DNA from 2 places in the Clostridium sp. TJA085 genome. Region 2 is predicted to be linked to the other one. Evidence: riboswitches for the same ligand, from Rfam matches in the RefSeq annotation. Region 2 holds a riboswitch; the other holds the start of a gene.
The links. A riboswitch is a leader RNA that binds a small molecule or an ion and turns the genes downstream of it on or off. The one in region 2 is predicted to bind lysine.
Positions count from the first base shown of each region.

Region 1 (3,681 bases), on a different contig from region 2:
TAACTAATGAAACATGAAGTATACCTGCTAGTATTCCATATTTCCAACCAAATTTACCTGATATAGGAGCAAGACAAGTACTGAATAGTATTGCGAGTTGAATTCCAGGATCAGATATATCATTAACTCCTATAATAGCACATATAGTAGCTCCAATCATTACAGGTACTATGTTTTTTATATGTTTTCCAAAACAGCCAAAACCTATTATAGTAAATAAACCACCAATTGTTGGACCGTTTAAGTCTCCACCAAATAATAATAAGTATATACTTGAGAAAATACCTATTATTCCCATATTAATATAAGATGTTTCTCCAAATAAAATATAAAAATCTGATACAAGTTTTCCAGAAAAACTATTTATTTTTTTTAAGTTATTTTTATGATCTTTTCCAAAATAGAGTCCAATACAAATTAAGTAAATAGATATTATAAGCATAAATATAAAAAGAAATGTGTTGTTTCCGGTACTCCAAACTAATTGAGTTTTAAAGTCTATTCCAAATATTCTAAAAATGGACATAAGAAGTGTTGCAAGAAGTCCACAAGCAAAGCCTATATTATAAAGGTTATAGCCGCCATGAGCTGAAATACAATGAGTTGCTATAGGAGTTAGTAGGAATCCTGTAAATACTCCTATTAATGACCCTAAAGTAATACCTAGCAATAGATTATTAGATGAAAAACTAAGTTGAGTAACAGTTGGGGCTAGAGTTGTTGATAATAACATTACTAAGGAATAATTCATTAAAGGTTGCTTTTGATATTTGGAATATAGATAAACACCAAACATAACAGGCCATATATTAATTATATTTTTGCCAAAGAAAGAAAAGCCAGTCATAAGCCATAATGCCATTATAGTTGAGCCATTAGGTTTAATTTTTAAAGCTACTAATATAAAAATACTTATAATACTTGTCAATGCTGCATTTACTAATGTAGCACCAATGCCAGCAATTTGAATATAATCAGTTATTAGAATATCAGGTGTTAATATTATGTTTTTTAATCCTATAAAGATTTCTTTAGGAGAATTAATAGTAAAAGCAGTAAGTATAAAAAATAGATATATTGAAATTAAGATTTTGTACGGGAGAAAAAATTTTTTTAGTTGAAGCATAAATAAAAAAACACCGCCTTTTATAAATCAATATTATTTGTAAACATTATATTACAAATAATACATACTTATCTATAAAATGAATAAATATTTTTTATTTATCAAAAATAAATATTTTAATTAATGGAAGTTGGTTATATAATAAGTTGTAAAGCAAAGCAATGTAAGTTTTTGGAGGGATAAAAATGAGTAAGGATAATGAAAAATATGTTCCAGAAATATTAGGAACATTTAGAAATCATATAATTGAAGCACCTTCTGCAATAAGAAAGTGTAGTGGAATAAAGATATTTGGAAAGAGAATTAAATCAATAATGTTTTCAACTGATGTTGCCATGATAAAAAATACAAATGCAGATGCAATAATGGCAGTATATCCTTTCACCCCCCAACCAAAAATAACTGAGGCTATAATAACAGCAGCTGATGTTCCAGTGTTTTGTGGAGTTGGAGGTGGAATAACTCAAGGTAGGAGAGTTATAAACTTAGCATTAGATGCTGAATTTAAAGGAGTAATAGGGATAGTTGTAAATGCACCAACAACAAACAGTGTAATAAAAAAGATAAGAAAAACAATAGATATTCCTGTTGTTGTAACAGTTGTATCAGAAGATACAGATATAGAAGAAAGATTAAATTCAGGTGCCACTATATTAAATGTATCAGGTGGAAAAAATACAGCTAGAATTGTTAAGAAAATAAGAGAAAAGTATCCTTTAGTTCCTATAATTGCAACTGGAGGAAATACTGAAGAAAGTATATTAGAAACAATAGAAGCTGGAGCTAATGCAATAAGTTATACACCACCATCATCAGCAGAGATAATGGGAGATTTAATGAATATTTATAGAGAAAAAGAATATTAATGTATAAAAGACTTTAAATTTATAGTATCATAAATAATAAAAAATAATAATATATTAGGAAAGAACAAATCTTAGGGTAGAGGTGCCGAGATTAAGAGTAATCTTTAGGAGTTTTGCAGACTATGAATAAGGATGAAAGGATGATTGGCCGAAGTTAAATTATAATGCAAATATAATTTTTCTGGGTATGTATATAATATATGCATAACTGTCACATAACGTGGAGAGCTACAAGGATTTTTAAATTACTATATAAGTGAGTTTAGAATATATTAATTTTAGGCTTAAGTTTTTGTAATTATAATACCTTAATGTTATAACGTTATTACCCGTCACAGGAATTTTCCTGTGACGTTTTGTTTTACTTAAATGAATTGGAGGAATTTAAATGAAACTATTTGGTAATATGAGGACTGAAGAAAATACTTTAGTAATTGGAGGAATAAAAACAACAAAGTTAGTTGAAGAGTTTGGAACTCCTTTATATGTTATGGATGAGAATTTAATTAGAGAAAATTGTAGAAGGTATTTTCAGGCCTTTAGTTGTGAAAATAGAGGTAATAAGGTAGCCTATGCTGGAAAAGCATTTTTAACTTTAGCGATGTGTAAAATAATAGAGGAAGAAGGCTTATGTTTAGATGTTGTTTCAGGTGGAGAATTATATACAGCATATAAAGCTGATTTTCCATTAAAAAAAGTATTATTTCATGGAAATAATAAAACATTAGAAGAAATTGAAATGGGTGTAAAACTTGGTGTTGGAACATTTGTAGTGGATAATTTATTTGAAATAGAACAGCTTAATAAAATTGCTAGAGATTATGAAAGAAAGCAAGATATTTATTTAAGAATTACTCCGGGTATTGAGGCACATACACATGAATATATAAAGACAGGACAAATTGATTCTAAGTTTGGTTTTGCACCAGTAGGAGATAATATAATAAATGCTATAAAAAGGGCTATAAAATTGGAAAACATAAATTTACTTGGGCTTCATTGTCATATAGGTTCACAAATATTTGAAATAACTCCTTACGAAGATGCGGCTGAGATAATGCTTAATTTAATAAATAGAGTTAAGAATGAAACTGGATATATAATAAAAGAGTTAGATTTAGGTGGTGGATTTGGAATATATTATAGTGATGAAGATAAACCAAGAGAAATAGAGGAATATTGTAATGCCATAATAAATAAAGTAGATGAAGTTTGCAAAAATTTACAATTGGAAAGACCTACACTTATTATAGAGCCGGGAAGGTCAATAGCTGGAAATGCAGGAATAACATTATATACTATAGGCTCAATAAAAAATATACCATCAGTTAGAAAATATGTGTCTGTAGATGGCGGTATGACTGATAATATAAGACCAGCATTATATAAGGCTAGATATGAATGTATAGTTGCAAATAGGGTTATATATGATGCTAAAGAGAAAGTAACTATATCTGGAAAGTGTTGCGAATCTGGTGATATATTATTAAATGCAATAAAAATACCATCTGTTTTAAGTGGAGATGTTCTTGCAGTTATGTCAACGGGTGCATATGGTTATTCAATGTCTAATAATTACAATAAGATTCCAAAGCCAGCAGTTGTTATGGTTAAAGGTGGAAAAATTAAAATTATATGTAAAAGAGAGAGCTATGATGATATAATTAAAAATGAAGTAATTTAAATTTA
Region 1 is NZ_JBZEEZ010000002.1:289,571-293,251, reverse strand. It holds gene AC4FQW_RS08575 (DUF1576 domain-containing protein) at 1-1,126, opposite strand, end outside; gene AC4FQW_RS08570 (beta/alpha barrel domain-containing protein) at 1,312-1,992, shown strand; lysine riboswitch at 2,062-2,231, shown strand; gene lysA (diaminopimelate decarboxylase) at 2,381-3,676, shown strand.
Region 1: another riboswitch for lysine. It lies ahead of lysA (diaminopimelate decarboxylase); the one in region 2 lies ahead of AC4FQW_RS11685 (Na+/H+ antiporter NhaC family protein).

Region 2 (3,681 bases):
CAAGATATACCAATAAATATGACTGCAAATGTTACTATAACATTAGATGTCTCTAAAATAAGAGGAGATGTTAAAAACTTTTTATACAAAATCAGTGAGCTTGATGATGTAATAAAAGTTAGAATACTAGCCGTAGAATAAAAAGTATGGAGGGATAATTATGGAGAAAAAAGTTTTTGAATTTAACAGAAAGAGGGTACTTGAAAAGTTAGAGGAAAATTCTTTATTAATTCTTTTTGCTGGAAATGCACCAAAGAAAACTGCTGATGAAAAATATAGTTTTACACCAAACAGAAATTTTTATTATTTAACAGGAATTGATGAAGAAGATCATATTATTGTTATGGGTAAATTAAATGGCAATGTAATTGAAAAGATGTTTATAAAAGAAATAGACCTTGAAAAAGAAAAGTGGCTTGGTAAAACAATAAGAAAAGAAGAAGTTTTTAATTTAAATAGTATAGAAGATATAGGATACTTAGGAGAGTTTAGAGGCTTTTTAAATAAAATAATAAATGAAAGTGTTGATATAAATATATATTTAGATTTAGAAAGAGATGAGTTTAACAGCTTACCAACAGTAAGTAGTACATTTGCTAAAAAGCTTAGAAATAAGTATCCACAAGTGAATATAAAAAATGTATTTCCAATATTTGCACCAATAAGACTTGTAAAGAGTCCATCTGAAATAAAAGAAATGCAGAAGGCTATTGATATAACAATTAAAGGTGTTGAATCAATAATGAAAAATATAAAACCTGGAATGCTTGAATATGAATTAGAAGCATATTTTGAATTTGAATGCAGAAAAAGAGGAGTTCGTGATTATGCATTTAATACAATTGCAGCAGCTGGAAAGAATGCAACTATATTACATTATGTAGATAATAATTCAGAAGCTAAAGATGGAGATTTAATTCTTTTTGACTTAGGAGCACAGGTTAATTATTATAATGGAGACATTTCAAGAACATTTCCTGTAAACGGTAAGTTTACAAAAAGACAAAAGGAAGTTTATGAAGCTGTACTTAGAGTAAATGAGAAAGTTATATCAGAGTTAAAACCAGGTATTAATTTCTTAGATATAAATAAAAAATCTAAAGAGTGGATTGCAGAAGAATGTATTAATCTTGGATTAATAGAAAATAAGGAAGAAGTATCAAAATATTATTGGCATAGTATAGGACATAGCTTAGGTTTAGATACTCATGATATAGAAAATCCAGGAAGAAATACAGTTTTAGAACCAGGTATGGTATATACAGTAGAACCAGGCATATATATAGGAGAAGAAGGTATTGGTGTAAGAATAGAAGATGATGTACTAATAACTGATGATGGATGTGAGGTATTAACTAAGGATATGATAAAATCAGTTAGTGAAATAGAAGAATTTATGAAAAATTGTTAATAAAATAAACAAAAAATTAAAAGATATATTGATATATATATATTTATATTATATAATTATATTAATTTAAAAGTGAATAATTTGCGAAGAGGTAGAGGCGCGGTCTTTAAGAGTAATGTTATTGAGATAAGCACTATGATATAACATGAAAGGAAATACCGCCGAAGGATATAACTAATGCTTTAATGTTATAATCCTGGGCTTATGCATAATATGCATAAGACTGTCACAAATTATATTTGTGGTGAGCTATCATTCAATGGATTCTTACGTTATATATTTAGAACCTTGAGTGTTATCTCAAGGTTCTTTTTGACTTTAAAGTAAAATGATGGGCCTCTAAAAAATATTCACAAATTTTATTTTAATAGGGGGATTCAATCATGAAAAAAAGAAATTATTTAGTATTTTTATTTACCTTTATACTAATGATTAGTATGACAACAGTAGCATTTGCATCAGAAATTGATCCAGGAACTGTAAATGCAGAAAGGTTTGGTATATGGACTATAATACCACCTTTAGTTGCAATTGTACTTGCATTTATTACAAAAAATGTTGTAGTATCTTTGTTTATTGGTGCATTAGCTGGATGTTTTATGATTCAAGTCGTAGATCAAAATGCATTTAATGCATTGATACAAGCCTTTTTAGATTTTATACAAAGAGTTCTAAATTCTTTAGCGGATCCTTGGAATGCTGGAATAATACTTCAAGTTTTAGCTATTGGAGGAGTAATAAATCTTGTTGCTAAAATGGGAGGTGCTAGAGCTATAGCAGAAGCACTTGCAAAAAGAGCAAAAACTCCAAGGAGTGCTCAACTTGTTACTTGGTTTCTAGGTCTTTTAGTATTTTTTGATGATTATGCAAATTCATTAATAGTAGGTCCTATAATGAAGCCTGTTGCAGATAAACTTAAAGTTTCAAGAGAAAGGTTAGCTTTTATAATTGATGCAACAGCAGCACCAATTGCAGGACTTGCAATAATATCAACTTGGATAGGGTTAGAAGTAGGACTTATAAATGATTCATTTACTCAAATTGGAGTTAAAGTTGATTCCTTTGGTGTTTTTCTTCAAACTATTCCATATAGATTTTATAATATTTTAATACTTGCATTTGTAGTTATTACATCTGTTATGCTTAGGGATTTTGGACCTATGAGAAAGGCTGAAGTTAGGGCTAGAAAAGGTATTAAGGATAAAAAATCGGAGCTTGAAAGTATAAGTACAGAAGATGAGATGAAAGTAAAAGAAGGAGTTAAGCTTAGTATTTGGAATGCAATAATCCCAATAGGAGCACTTATAATATCAGCTCTTATAAGTTTTTATTATAGTGGATATACAAGTATAATAGGTGGAACTGATGTAGCACTTAGAGAAGTTGTAACTAATGCACCGTTTTCTTTTACAGCAATAAGAGAAGCATTTAGTGCAGCTGATGCATCAACAGCACTTTTCCAATCAGCAGTATTTGCATCAATAATAGCAATTGCTATGGGAGTTTGTAAAAAGATATTTACTGTGTCAGAAGCTGTTGAAGTTTGGGTAGATGGAATGAAAGGTCTTATAATAACTGGAGTAATTTTATTACTTGCATGGTCATTAAGTTCAGTAATAAAAGATTTGGGAACTGCTAAATATTTAGTTACATTATTATCTGGATCAATACCATCATTTTTACTTCCAAGTATTATATTTATATTAGGAGCTGTAATATCATTTGCTACCGGAACTGCATATGGAACAATGGGAATACTTATGCCTCTTGCAATTCCTCTAGCTCATTCAATATCACCAGATATGAGCTATATAGTATTAAGTACAAGTGCTGTACTTACAGGAGCAATATTTGGAGACCACTGTTCACCAATATCAGATACAACAATACTTTCATCAATGGGAGCTGGATGTGATCATATAGAACACGTAAAAACACAAATGTGGTATGCACTGTTTGTTGCAGGAGCCACAATAATATTAGGTTATATACCAGCTGGATTAAATGTTCCTGTTTATATAATATTACCTGTTGCAATAATAGTACTTGTAATTGCTGTTAAGTTTATAGGAAAACCAGTGGATGAAGTTGTGGAAAATTAATATATTAATTTTTAAAAGTGTGGATAATTTCCACACTTTTTTTATTAGAATAATTAATAACTTACCTAATATATAAATTAAAATGTGTCAGTATAATATTTATATTAATAAGTTATAATAAGAAAAATTTTATAAGAGGGATATTATGAATAGAAGAATAGGAAATAG
Region 2 is NZ_JBZEEZ010000005.1:67,020-70,700, reverse strand. It holds gene AC4FQW_RS11695 (ACT domain-containing protein) at 1-141, shown strand, start outside; gene AC4FQW_RS11690 (aminopeptidase P family protein) at 161-1,411, shown strand; lysine riboswitch at 1,496-1,671, shown strand; gene AC4FQW_RS11685 (Na+/H+ antiporter NhaC family protein) at 1,795-3,513, shown strand; gene AC4FQW_RS11680 (Hsp20 family protein) at 3,659-3,681, shown strand, end outside.